DNA from 2 places in the Roseburia sp. AF42-8 genome. Region 1 is predicted to be linked to the other one. Evidence: predicted binding sites of a transcription regulator. Region 1 holds the regulator's gene; the other holds the start of a gene.
What was found. Region 1 encodes NrdR, which represses ribonucleotide reductase genes. Its sites were predicted from a motif close to CACAANATNTTGTG; they were not measured.

Region 1 (7,353 bases):
TTCAGATTTCTTTTTAGACAGGGAATATACCGACTACTTTACGATTCAGCAGGTCATTCATGACTGATGGATTCCGGGCTTGTCCGTACGGAAAACACCCACAACAGTACACGGTATATCATTACTCCTGCCGGAAAAGAAACGCTGCATTTTTTTCATGACAAAATATCCCCTTCTATTGAAGAAGATATTGCTGCTTATTTTCAGGCAAATAAGCTTGCCATTAAAACAGAAAATGCATATCTATCCGATTATTACAAAACACCGGAACAGGAATACGGTGTGCGATGCCAGCTCCGGGAAAAAGGCCGTACCCGCCTTGATTTTACTTTAACTGTCCAGACAAAGGAACAGGCGGAAGCCATCTGCACCAACTGGCAGAATCAGGCAGATGATGTATTTGCCTGTCTGATGGATTTACTTTTAAAATAAATATCTAAAATAAATGTTATTCAAAAAGCGGAACAACGAGAAGATTTTTCTCTCTGTTCCGCTTTCTATAATTTCTTATATTTTCAGTTATTTTGTCCTTTTTATTTTATTCTTTTTTATTTTGCTCTTTTACTTCGCTTTCTTCTTTCTGCCATTCTTTGAAGGCTTCTGCTTCTTTACACTATAGCCAAAACTTCCCAATTTCTTACCCAGCAGAAAATATTCACCGTGGGAATAAGTCACCAGCCCGCTCTGATTCAGTTCGAATTTACCTTTTTCATTCATATAGGAATCATCAACGGTAACGCCTACTACATCTGCCAGAAACATATCATGGCTTCCAAGATGTAATATCTGGCTTACCTTGCAGGCAATATTTACCGGACTTTCTGCAATTCCCGGTGCCGATACCTGCGGAAGGTTCAGTGGTGTCAGATGCATGGCATCAAACTTGTCAACATCACGGCCGGATTTTACGCCACAATAATCCGTGGCACAGACCAGATCCTTCGTCACAAGATTTACAACAAATTCGCCGGTTTCCGCGATTATTCCATGGGAATATCGTTCCGGACGGACAGATATGGAAAGCATTGGCGGATTCGTACATACCGTTCCTGCCCACGCTACCGTAATAATATTCGGTTTTTCTGTCGGTCTCTGGCAGCTTACCATCACTGCTGGAACCGGATATAACATATTACCCGGCTTCCATGTTTCTTTCGCCATTTCAATTCTCCTGTATAAGTTGTTATCTTATTTCTGTCTCTGATATAGGCATTTATACCTGCTATCATCCTGCCGTAAGCATTTACGCTTGCTGCAATCCTGCCATTAATGCCGGAATCATCTGTTTCTTACGGGATACTACTCCCTTTAAGTAAAAGCTGCCTGATTCATCCGGCTCTCCAAAGCACTCCTTTAAAAGGCTGCCTGCCTGTGCTCCGGCATAGATTACTTCCGAATTCTCATCCAGAATGTCCGTCAGCATCACAAATACGGCATCCAGTTTCTGCTCTCCCAATGCAATTTCCAGATATGGCTGCAGCTTCTTCTTCGCCATGCCAAGCTGCACGTCACTCATGGCACTAAGCTGTGCTACACCAAAATCAAATTCATCGGTATGGAAGGTTTTAAAATCCTGATAAAACAGTTCTTCTGTTGTTTTTTTCTTAAAATCACTGCCGGCTTCAAACATCTTCTTGGCCAGCTCTTCAATATCTACTTCTGCAATCTTCGCCAGTGCTTCTGCTGCTGCCCGGTCCATCTGTGTACAGGTCGGTGAACGGAACATCAAGGTATCTGAAATAATTGCAGCCAAAAGAATTCCGGCTGTCTTTTTATCAATGGCTGCTCCCTTTTCCTGATACATCTGATAAATAATCGTTGAAGTACAGCCCAGTGGCTGGTTCCGGAAAAATACCGGAGCAATCGTCTCAAGGCTGCCCAGTCGGTGATGGTCAATAATTTCTAAGATTTCTGCATCTTCGATTCCATCTACTGCCTGGGATTTTTCATTATGGTCAACAAGGATCACCTGTTTTTTCTGTAAATTTAAAAGATTTCGTCTGGAAAACATACCGACATATTTTCCATTCTCATCCAGTACCGGAAAATCACGATGACGCACTTTAGACATAGTCTCTTTCACATCATCCACATAATCCTCTAATTCGAATGTAATCAGATGCTCCTTTTTCATAATATATTTAATTGGCATACTCTGATTAATCAAACGCGCCACGGTAAATGTGTCATATGGTGTGCTGATAAGCATACAGTCTTTCTCTTCTGCAAGCTGCACAATGGTCTTTGTAATCTTCGCTCCGGAACAGACAATCACACAGCTTGCATTCATTTCCAATGCACAGAACTGTGATTCATAACGGTCTCCTAAGATAACCATATCGTCATCTTCAATATACTGCTCCATCATATCCGGTGTGGTAGCCGCAACAACAACCTTACCTTTTATGAAGTAACCATGCTCATTTCCTGTTACAAGAGTTCCATTTAAAGTTTCAACAATATTCTTATACTGCGTCCGGGCAGTTGCAAGAATCCGGTTGTCCAATACATCCATATAGGATTTTGCAATATCACTGGTAACAACCATTCCCTGCAGATTGTTCTCATTGTCAGTAATCGGCAATGACACGACATCTAAATTCTTCATCAGCTCCCATGCCCGTTTAATGGAAATGTGACTGCTGACGCCCTCCGTTCTACGATATTCAATATCCTTAATCTGTGCACCGACATCTGTTACCAGTTCCGGTTCCGGTACATCAAAAAATTTTAGGACATACTTCGTCTCTTCGTTCATATGTCCTGCTCTTTTCGGTATAAAAATACCGTCCTCTGTTTGATTTTTTAAATCTGCATAGGCAATCGCCGCACAAATAGAATCTGTGTCCGGATTCTTATGTCCAATTACCCATGTCTTTCTCTTTCCCTGTGTCATATAATTCCTCGTTTTAACTACTGCTTAAAAATTAAATACTCCAAGAGAATATAGAATAAATGCCACCAATACTACAAAATTGATAACAGAAAACCAGGTTAAGCATTTTGCATAACCTTTTACGGTATTCAAGCTCTTCTCTAAAGTATCATTTTCCTCTAACTTAACGGTAAGCTCTTTAATTAAGTCCTGCATATTGCGGTAGCACTTTACATCTTCGGTATGTATTTTCTCAGCCAGTTCCAGTTTCATGCTGTCTAACTGCTGGGAAATTTCCTGTAAAGATGCCTGCATCTGTGCAGTTTGTTCTGCGGTTCTTCCGGTGGAATCACTTACGTCTGCTGCAATCTTTTCAGACAGTGCATTCAATTTTTCTTCTACACGGTTAATCATTTCTTCCATCTGACCGTGTACTCCGGTAAGAAGAACATCTGCTTCTGATTTACGTGCATTTAAAACATGCTGCAGTTCTTTTGCTTTTTCTTCTCTTTCATCTACGATATTCTGTAATTCCTGCACTTTGTCTTCTTTTGTAACAAGCAAAGCCTGAAGCTGTTTTGCTTTCTCACGGAATTCATCAATCTGCTTTAATAAGAAATCTTCCTTATCCATTCCTTTATCCACCTTACTGTTTGTCCTCTCTGACCTGTTATGCTGTTCGTTTTCTTTTAACGAAGGGGCTGCCTTTCTGGTCTCTGTATTTCTTATCTGTACCTTCTGTTGTGTCACCGGCTCTTTTCTGCTCCGGTCCGGCGTCCCATAACTCTTCGCATTTTTACGGTAAAACATCGTTTTCAGCACATCAAAAAAGCTTTTCACTACCGTCTTCCTCCTGCGGAATCTCTTCCATTCCTATTACTGCTAGACACATTCTAGCATTTACCCTGTGATTTGTCCAGCAAATGCTCAACCATTGCTTTCTCCTTTGCTGTCAAATCTGCATCTGCCAGCAAATCCGGTCTTCGTTCCATGGTTCTTTTAATGGATTGTTCTCTCCTCCATGCTTCTACCTTTGCATGTCTCCGGAAAGTAAAATAGCTGGAACTTTCTTTCCCATCCAGTCTTCCGGTCTGCTATACTGCGGATATTCCAATAAATTTCCTTCAAAGGATTCTGTGGTTCCGGATTCATCATTTGCCAATACGCCAGGCACCATACGGGATATCGAATCCACCATGACCATTGCCGGAAGTTCTCCTCCTGTCAGCACATAATCTCCAATCGACACATAATCCGTCACAATTTCTTCTAACACACGTTCATCGATGCCCTCATAATGCCCACAAAGCAATACCAGGTCTTCTTCCTTCGCATAATCCTTTGCCATTTCCTGCTGAAACGTATTGCCCTGAGGTGTAAGATATACTGTTCTTGGCTTTCTTCCAATCTTCTGTGCCACTGCCTGCCACGCATCATAAATCGGCTGTGCCTGCATTACCATCCCGGCTCCGCCACCATACGGATAATCATCTACTTTTTTATGACGGTCTAACGTATAATCCCGGATGTTAATTGTTTCTATATTTAAAAGTCCTTTGCCAACTGCTCTTCCGATGATACTGGTATTCAGTCCCCGTTCTACCATATCCGGAAATAATGTTAATATATGAAAATTCATTTTGCTACCTACTTCTTATTAATATCACGAAGCCCATTTAAAAGGTGTACCATAATGGTGCCTTCCTCTATATTGACATTTTTTACACAATCCTTAATTGCCGGAAGTAAAATATCATCTTCCCCATCTTTATGTAATACATAAATGTCATTTGCACCGGTCTGAAGTACATCCTTTACTTCACCTAAATCTTCTCCGTCATCTCCGACTGCCTTTAAGCCAATCAAATCAGCCACGAAATATTCATTCGGAGCCAGCTTTACAGCATTTTCCCTTGTTACATAAAGCCCTCTGCTCTTATACTTCTCTACATCATTTATATTATCAAATTCTTTGAATTTTAATATTACCAGATTTTTAAAGAAGCGCGCCTGTGTAACCTGAAGCTCCATCGGTTCTTTTCCAGTATCCAAAAATACCTGCTTCAGCTTTTTAAAACGCATGACATCATCTGTTGTCGGATATACCTTCACTTCGCCACGCACACCATGTGTATTGGTAAGTACACCTACCTGCAGCATTTCTTCCTTCCAGTCTTCCTGCACTTTCTTCATATCCTATCCTCTTTCTCTTATACTTCCGTTCTTCAGGCAAGCCTGAATTTAATTATACAAAAGAAGCATAACTGCCGCAAGTAAAAAAGGTAAGATTCTTAAGAATTCTTAGGAATCTTACCTTCTAACGGTCTCTTACTTTTTTATAATCAAAATTGCTCTTATAAATTAAAGTTTTCTACATTTCGCACTTTTGCAGTATCCGTTGCAGTAATCTGCCGGATTCCACTCTGTTCAATGTTCTCTCCCACAAAGAACTGATACTGCTGCAGTACCTGATCTTTGTGCATATCGGATAATGCCTTTTCAACATCCAGGCTATGTATATCACTTTCAGAACCTTTCATCTCGTAGGTACGATCCGGCTGGTACTGTGCTGCGTAATCTGCTGTCCCAAAATCCTGTTCTCTTCGTACCGGAGTCTCTAAGGCATCCTTCTGCTGCTGTTCAGATGCACCGGCATCTGCTGCCGTCTTAACAACCGGTGTATCTTCTACTGCATTCCGGATATTCTGTATGCTGTTGTAATCGTAAAATCCCGCATTGGGACGAATTCCTGAAATATTCATAACGATCACGTTCCTCACATCATAATTATCTGCTACTAATTTTATCGGATAAATTCAACCAAAATTAACCCTTTTCTCCATAAAGATTTTCTTTTATTTATCCAGCATTTTCTTTAACTCATTCATAAAGGTATTTACATCCTTAAATTCACGATATACAGATGCAAAACGAACATACGCCACTGCATCTAAATCTTTAATCTTATCCATCAGAATCTCACCAATTACAGTACTTGGGATTTCCTTTTCTTCCCGATTAAAAATCTCTGTCTCCACTTCATCAACCAGTCTGGTTATCTGCTCCACGGATACCGGTCTCTTATGGCAGGCACGAAGTACACCTGCTTCAATCTTGGAACGGTCATACTGCTCTCTGCAGTTATCCTTTTTTATTACAATCAATGGAATTGTCTCAACTTTTTCATAAGTTGTGAAACGTTTTCCACAATCGTCACATAATCTTCTCCGACGAATGGAGTTATTGTCATCTGCCGGTCTCGAATCAATTACTCTGGTATTTTCACTGCTGCAAAATGGGCACTTCATCTTTTTTCTCCTATTCTAAAAGCTACGCAAAACACGCTTTGTGAATTTTGCGTAAATAATACCGTTTTTCCATCACCAAACATTCATAAAGAACTGCTGATATCAGCTTTTACAAATATTGGTCGTACTATTTTTAGTATAACTTTCTCGTATTCTTATGTCAACTAACTTTTCACATCTTCTACACAGACATCTACCAGAATAATATCCGGTCCAATCCGCACAACACGTTTCCATGGAATAATATATTCGCATGCCGGACAAAAAATACAGAAAAATTTTCCCGGTGCAGCTACAACCAGTGCACAGATTCTTCCATTGCACTCATCCAGTTCCAAATCCACCACATTTCCCAGGCAGCAACAGTCTGCAATATTAATCACCTGCTTTTCACACAATTCACAATAGCGTATCATGTGCCTGCCCCACTGTGCCTTTTCTTCTATTTATACTATGCCGGATTTTTCAAAAGTTTCCTATACGTTGAAACGGAATAAAATAATATCGCCATCCTGAACAACGTAATCTTTTCCTTCCAGTCTTACCAGTCCCTTTTCTTTTGCCGCTGTCATGCTTCCACACTCAATCAGATGGTCATAGGATACTACCTCTGCACGGATAAATCCACGCTCAAAGTCGGTATGAATCTTTCCTGCCGCCTGCGGTGCCTTGGTTCCTTTGGTAATAGTCCATGCTCTTGTCTCATCTTCTCCCGATGTAAGGTAGCTGATAAGTCCTAACAATTTATAACTTGCTGCAATCAGTTTCTCAAGTCCGGATTCTTTTAATCCAAGGTCCTCTAAGAACATTGCTTTTTCATCATTATCTAATTCTGCAATTTCCTGTTCAATCTGTGCGCAGATAACAAATACTTCACTGTTTTCTGCGGCTGCCTGTTCTCTTACTCTTGCAACATGTGGATTGTTTGCGCCATCATCTGCAAGGTCATCCTCACTTACATTTGCTGCATAGATAACCGGTTTTGCAGTTAATAAATTATAAGATGCAAACCATGCCTGCTCGTCCTCATCATCACTCAACGGATAAGTCTTTGCCATCTTTCCTTCTTCCAGATGTGCCTTTAAGGATTTCAAAAGTGCCTCTTCTTTTGCAAGTGTCTTGTCCATTCTTGCCTGCTTGGTAACTTTTGCAATTCTTCTTTCCAAGATT
Region 2 (7,353 bases), on a different contig from region 1:
TTTTGGCCAATTTTGCCTGTTCTTCATTTTCAAATACGAATCCACTTACTTCCCAGACTTTGCCATCTAATTCTTTTTGTTCCATATTTCCTCCTGCAATTTACAATCTCAGAAAAGTCTTTTTATAAAATGGTGCAACCTCACCAATCAGCTCCATTGCCTTTTCGTCTGCTTCATGCATATCAAGACGCATATAGCCAAGGGACGGCTTTACAGCTTCAGCAATTCCTTCAAAGACGCTCTTTCTCTCACCCTTAAACTCTACAACCAGCAAATAACTAATGTCATCCTTACGTTCAATCTTCGTTACCAGATATGCTTTCTTAATATTCTTCTGTTTCTTCATATATTCACTGAGTATCTGTTTCAGTTCATCCGCCTCCGCAATTGGCTCACCAACAAATACACCCGTTTTCTTTTCAACAAGATTGCCAGATGCCATCTCAGCTTCCTGCCTCTTATAGCGTTTGAAATAACCTATAATAATTTTCTTCCGGTTCTCTTCTACCCGAAGTTCCATACTGCCCGGATTGATTACAAAATCTCGCTCTCCCGAAATCTTCATCAGCTGATCAAAACTGACTTTCTGTCCCTTCCATTCCTTTACATTATAAATCTTCTGGAAACTCTGCCAGTCTGTATACACCGGCATCCACTGTGCTCCATTGCTATCCTGTAACAATGCAAACTGAAGGGCTGTTCCCTTTTTTCCGTCTGCATCCTTTTCTTCCTTCGGGTCCTCTACCACTTTTACCGGACATAAGAATTCCCCGCGGACTACCTCTTTTAACATACGGTCACATAAGAACTGCTCCGCACGTTTCCACTGTTCATCTTTCTTTTCTTCAAATAAAATCTGTCTGTGTCTTGCCATTGCAAGAATCAGAGCCGGATTTACAACCGGAATCTGTGCTTTGGAAAGCTCGGAAAAATCCGGTGGTGGAAGCAAATCATCTCTTTTTAATCTGCAGGAATAGCTTCCCACATCCAGTATCAGATCTTCCATACCCCACCAGTGGAGGTTTGCCCAGAAGAACATCTGCTTGTCTCCTCTGATTCCTTTTAATTCCAGTTCTACATTCTGCTCTTTATAATGTTCTATTGCCTTTTGGGCAAATTCTTTCGTTGAAAAGATTAATACACTTCCGTCCCCCATAACACGCGGGTAACCGGTATGCTTGTCCCATGCGCAGTAAAGCTCTTTGCATCCCTTTATTTTATCTGCCAGAATCTTGTTAAACACTTCTATCTTCTTTAAAAAGTTATCTGCCACAAAGGTTTTCTTCTTATGATGTACTTCTGCAGAACGAATCAGAAATTCCAGTTCCTCTAAAGTAAGCTTTGCAAGTTCCTGTTCATCCGGCATTTCATAATTCAAAAGATGGGTCTCTAATAATTCTTCTTTACGCTCTTTACTAATTTCCATGTTCTTCTCCTATATCTTTCCTTAAAACAATCACGTTATTTCTATTTTAATATAAAAATGCCATAAAGTAAAATAGAATCCTTCCGGATTCTACTTTATCTTTCACGCAGTTTACATCAGTTCTTCAATGACTCCTGTTTCATTGTATTTTCTGCAGTCAATGACACGCTGATTGGAAGAACCTTTGAATTTTAATGTAATATCATATAGCTCTGCCACATAAGGGCCATCCACCAGCACATCGATTAAGGATAATAATTCTTTCGTATCCTCGGTATATCTTCTTCCCTCCGGTACCAAATCCTTATCCAGTACATATCCGGTATATGCCCATATGTCTTTTTCCGGATGTTCCGTCCGCACCCGCTTGATAAATGGAAGCAGTGCATGCTGGTTTTCCGGTTCAAAAGGGTCTCCTCCCAAAAGAGTCAGTCCCTTGATATAGGGAGATTCCAAAGATGCAAGAATTTCATCTTCTACTTCTTTTGTAAATTCCTCTCCATTTTTAAAGTCCCATGTTTCCGGCTGAAAACACTCTTTACAGTGGTTCCGGCAGCCGGATACAAACAGCACCGTTCTTACACCGGTGCCGTTCGCAATATCATTATATTTAATCGCTGAATAATGCATTTTCTTTTCACTTTCTTTTTATAAGTGAAGTACACGCTCCTTGATTTCCTGGGTTCTTCCCTGATTCCAGAACTGGGAACCAATATAACCACAGGTACGTCTTGCCACGTTCATCTTATCCTGGTCACGGTTGTGGCAATGCGGGCACTCCCATACTAATTTTCCATCATCATCTTTTACAATCTGAATCTCACCATCATAGCCACATACCTGGCAGTAATCGCTCTTGGTATTTAACTCTGCATACATGATATTCTCATAGATGAATTTCATTACAGATAAAACAGCATCCAGATTATCCTGCATGTTCGGAACTTCCACATAGCTGATTGCTCCACCCGGTGAAAGTGCCTGGAACTGGGATTCGAATTTCAGCTTGGTAAATGCATCAATGTTTTCGGTTACATGCACATGATAACTGTTGGTAATGTAATTCTTATCGGTAACACCCGGAATAACTCCGAAACGTTTCTGTAAACATTTTGCAAATTTATAGGTGGTAGACTCAAGCGGTGTCCCATATACGGAGAAATCAATATTTTCTTTCTCTTTCCACTCCTTGCAGGCATCATTTAACCGCTGCATTACCTTTAAGGCAAATGGTGTTGCTGCCGGGTCGGTATGTGGTTTTCCAGTCATATATCTGGTACATTCGCAAAGTCCTGCATAACCCAGTGAAATAGTAGAATATCCACCATATAAAAGCTTGTCTATGGTCTCGCCTTTTTTCAGACGGGCAAGTGCTCCGTACTGCCAGAGAATCGGTGCCACATCAGAAGGTGTCCCCTTCAGGCGGTTATGACGCGCCATCAATGCACGGTAGCAAAGGTCCAAACGCTCATCAAATAGCTTCCAGAATTTTTCAAAATCTCCGCCGGAAGAGCATGCCAGATCTACCAGATTCAAGGTTACCACGCCTTGATTGAAACGACCGTAGAACTTCGGCTTGCCAGCTTCATCATGATATACGGTAAGGAAGGAACGGCAGCCCATACAGGTATAGCAGTTGCCATCTTTTAATTCCTTCATTTTCTTCTCAGAAATATAATCCGGAACCATACGCTTTGCAGTACATTTTGCTGCTTTCTTAGTCAGATAATAGTATTCCGAATCCTCATGGATATTATCCTCTTCCAATACATAAATCAACTTTGGAAATGCTGGTGTAATCCATACGCCATCCTCATTCTTAACACCCTGATAACGCTGGTCCAGCACTTCCTCTATAATCATGGCAAGGTCTTTTTTCTCCTGCTCATTCTTTGCTTCGTTCAGATACATGAACACGGTTACGAATGGGGACTGTCCGTTGGTAGTCATCAGGGTTACTACCTGATACTGGATAACCTGTACGCCCCGCTCGATTTCTGCATGAAGTCTTCTTTCCACAATGCTGTTAATCTTCTCTTCGCTCAGCTCCACATCGCTCTCTTTTAATGTCTGCACCAGCTCTGCATGAATTTTCTCACGGCTGATCTGGACAAATGGTACTAAATGTGCCAGTGAAATACTCTGTCCGCCATACTGGGAGCTTGCCACCTGAGCAATAATCTGGGTTGCAATATTACACGCTGTAGAGAAAGAATGTGGCTTGTCAATTCTGGTTCCGCTGATAACGGTTCCGTTCTGTAACATGTCCTCTAAATTTACCAGATCACAGTTATGCATATGCTGTGCAAAATAATCTGCATCATGGAAATGGATAATTCCCTGTTCATGTGCCTCTACAATATCCTCCGGGAGAAGGAATCTTCTGGTAATATCCTTACTCACCTCACCAGCCATATAGTCACGCTGCACGCTGTTTACGGTTGAATCCTTATTGGAATTCTCCTGTTTTACTTCTTCATTATTACATTCAATCAGACTTAAAATCTGTTCATCCGTAGAGTTGGACTTACGTACCAGGGCACGTTTATAGCGGTAAGTAATGTATTTCCGGGCAACAGAAAAAGCCCTCTTGTCCATTAACTGATCCTCCACTAAGTCCTGAATATCTTCTACATTCAGGGCATGGTTGGCATCCTTACAGGAATCCTCTATATATTGTGCAATCTCCTTAATCTGGTCTGCAGTCAATCGTTCCGCTTCCACCACCTCATGGTTCGCTTTATTGATTGCAATAATAATTTTTGAAATGTCAAAAACAGCCTCTGCGCCGCTTCTTTTAATGATTTTCATTGAAATCCTCTCCCATAAAAAATAGTCTATTCGCATAAAATCGACACAAAACTGTACTAGATTTTGTGTCGAATCTCTTCAACGCATATACAGTATACCATATCTTGTGTTTTACGCAAGGGGAATATACAAGATTCGTGAATTTTTTTCAGAAAAATTTTTTTAGAATTTAACGCTTTTTTCATAATCTGGACAATTATTTTTCACAAAATCCGGGTATACTACAAATATCAATAGAGAACAGGTTCATCCCCCAATGTCTTGTCTCTCTATTTGATAAAACTTTTTTCATAAATTTTCATAACTCCCCTTTGTACCCCCGCAGTGCTGTGGGGGTATTACCTTTGTAAAACCATTTTTCAGACTGTAAAAACCCCGTCTCAAATATCAATGCGATATCGAAACGGGGCTTACTTCATTTTTAATCTATTTTTTAGAAATCTACTTCTGTGTCATAGTAACAGCATTTCAGCAGTTTTTCCATTTCTTCCTGACTTGGCTGTCTTGGGTTGGAGCCGGTGCAGGCATCCAAAATTGCATTGGCTGCAATCTCAGGCAGTCTCTCTAAGAATACTTCTTCCGGTACAAAGCCCTGCTCAGCCGGATAGCTGTCCGGTCCGTAGTTCTTAATACAGTGCGGAATATTCAAGTCATCATTCATCTTACGCAGGTACTGGATTAAAAGTGCGACTTTCTCGTCCAGTGTCTCTCCGCCAAGCTTCATAAAATCTGCAATCACGCCATAACGTTTCTTTGCAGTCTCATCCTTTGCATTAAATGCAATAACCTTCGGCAGATACATGGCATTAGCTGCGCCATGAATAATATGTGCACCGTAGTCGGCAAATGCGGCACCGGTCTTATGTGCCATAGAATGTACGATTCCAAGCAGTGCATTGGAAAATGCCATTCCAGCCAGACACTGGGCATTGTGCATGGCATCACGTTTTGCCATATCTCCGTTATAGGAATCAATCAGATCATGCTGAATCATTTCGATAGCATGGAGTGCCAGCGGGTCTGTATAATCACTGTTGGCAGTTGAAACATATGCTTCAATTGCATGCGTCATCGCATCCATTCCGGTATGGGCTACCAGCTTCTGCGGCATGGTCTCTGCCAGTTCCGGGTCAACGATTGCTACGTCCGGTGTAATCTCAAAATCCGCAATCGGATATTTGATTCCCTTCTCATAATCCGTAATAATGGAAAATGCAGTTACTTCTGTTGCAGTTCCTGAGGTAGAAGAAATTGCACAAAAATGTGCTTTCTTTCTTAATTTCGGAATTCCAAATACCTTACACATGTCTTCAAAGGTAATATCCGGATATTCATATTTAATCCACATTGCTTTTGCAGCATCAATTGGTGAACCACCACCGATTGCTACAATCCAGTCCGGTTTGAACTTCTCCATAGCGGCAGCACCCTTCATCACGGTCTCAACAGATGGATCCGGTTCAATTCCTTCAAACAGTTCCACTTCCATACCTGCTTCTTTCAGATATGCCTCTGCTTTATCCAGGAAACCAAACCGTTTCATGGAGCCTCCACCAACACAGATCATTGCGCGCTTTCCTTCGAAGTTCTTCAGTGCCTCCAATGCACCTTTGCCGTGGTATAAATCTCTTGGTAATGTAAATCTCTGCATTCGTAATACCTCCTTGATAATCATTGTATATTTACTGATATATTTTTATCATAACACAATAATATACAAAAGGTAACTGGATTTTTCTTATTTTTTGTGAAATTTTTATAAAATTTGGTTATATTTTCCTCTTACTTTGTTGTTTCAGCAGCAGCCGCATCCTGCACCAGCGGATTCGTATCCCGGGTAGTATCTGCCGCCGTCTTTCCTGTCCTGTTGCTTACTGCCTTGCTGATTTCTTTCACCTTATCTGTCGTTTCATAATCCTCTACATCAAATAAATAGCGGTGCAGCAAATCTACATTAGTCTCCAAATCCGTTGGTACAACTACTGCTCCGATGGATTTTTCCATCATCTTGGTGTCTAACTGGAATGGCCAGCCCTGGGTATCTGCAAGCTCATACTCTTTGACATGGGCTGCAAGTCCCAATATCTCTGTGGTAGAAAGGCTGGTAGAAATGTCCGGAAACAGCTTGTCTACCAAATCATTTAAAGTAAGGATGTCTGCCTGCTTTGCTTTTTCTACAATCTTTCCTACTACAATACGCTGGCGCTCGGTCCGACGGAAATCGTCTCCGCCGCTCATTCGGTCGCGGCAATAGGCAAGTGCCTGTATTCCATTGACCTGCTGCACGCCCGGTCCGGAAACCGGCTTGCCATGGGTTCCCATGACTTCATTCATTTCATCAATCCAGATATGCATATTGCTGGCTTCTTCCTTGGTAATATCCAACTCTATTCCACCTAATGCATCCACAACTTCCATTACCGCATTGAAGTCTACGGATACATATTCGGTAATATTCAAATCCAGATTCTTATTTAACGCCGCTACTGCACCGGTCGGTCCTCCCTTGGCATAAGCTGCATTCAGTTTCCGCAGGCTGTCTTTATCATCTACTGCCAGAAAGGAATCCCGGTATACGGATACAAGCTTCACTTCCTTGGTATCATCATTGATACTGGCAATCATGATACAGTCGCTGTTTCCACTTTCATAATTTCCACTGCTCCGGTTGTCAATTCCAAAGATAGCTATATTGGTATAATTATCTAACACTTCCTGGGTCTCGCTGTCTATATTAATATTCAGCTTCTTCGCGTCTAAGGAACCGGTATTATTGATTTTATTCAGCTTACTCATTACATAAAATACTACCAGCAAAATGAGTATCACTAATACTTCTACAATAAAAAGTATCAGTTTTCTCTTTCTTCTCTGCTTTTTTCCAACCTTCTTTTTCGGACCTGTCTTCGCCTTCTGCTTTTCCATGCCCATAGTTCCTCCTTACTTTGATATACTTATACTCCTTAATCCGGACTGTTTTTCCGCAGCCTATTAATTCAAATATATCTTACTGGAATTGGTTGGTCAATGTCTCACAGACAACCTTAAGAATCAGTTCCATAAATTTAACGAAATCTTAAGTTTTCGTATTAATCAAAAGCAGAACTCTTTCCATT

Region 2: nrdD (anaerobic ribonucleoside-triphosphate reductase) is a predicted target of NrdR. The motif match lies at 4,333-4,346, and genes of this name have one in related genera.

What each region holds. Positions count from the first base shown of each region.
Region 1 is NZ_QTVB01000038.1:11,957-19,309, forward strand. Features, by position in the region: partial or broken gene DW059_RS12460 (DUF4364 family protein) at 1-432, shown strand, start outside; gene DW059_RS12465 (flavin reductase family protein) at 562-1,161, opposite strand; gene DW059_RS12470 (putative manganese-dependent inorganic diphosphatase) at 1,244-2,896, opposite strand; gene DW059_RS12475 (hypothetical protein) at 2,921-3,715, opposite strand; partial or broken gene trmD (tRNA (guanosine(37)-N1)-methyltransferase TrmD) at 3,769-4,514, opposite strand; gene rimM (ribosome maturation factor RimM) at 4,523-5,068, opposite strand; gene DW059_RS12490 (hypothetical protein) at 5,230-5,637, opposite strand; gene nrdR (transcriptional regulator NrdR) at 5,731-6,183, opposite strand; gene DW059_RS12500 (YlmC/YmxH family sporulation protein) at 6,348-6,599, opposite strand; gene ychF (redox-regulated ATPase YchF) at 6,660-7,353, opposite strand, start outside.
Region 2 is NZ_QTVB01000010.1:83,822-91,174, forward strand. Features, by position in the region: gene DW059_RS06380 (hypothetical protein) at 1-85, opposite strand, end outside; gene DW059_RS06385 (enhanced serine sensitivity protein SseB) at 101-1,426, opposite strand; gene nrdG (anaerobic ribonucleoside-triphosphate reductase activating protein) at 1,538-2,056, opposite strand; gene nrdD (anaerobic ribonucleoside-triphosphate reductase) at 2,075-4,237, opposite strand; gene DW059_RS06400 (iron-containing alcohol dehydrogenase) at 4,671-5,888, opposite strand; gene DW059_RS06405 (LCP family protein) at 6,020-7,162, opposite strand; gene DW059_RS06410 (hypothetical protein) at 7,327-7,353, opposite strand, start outside.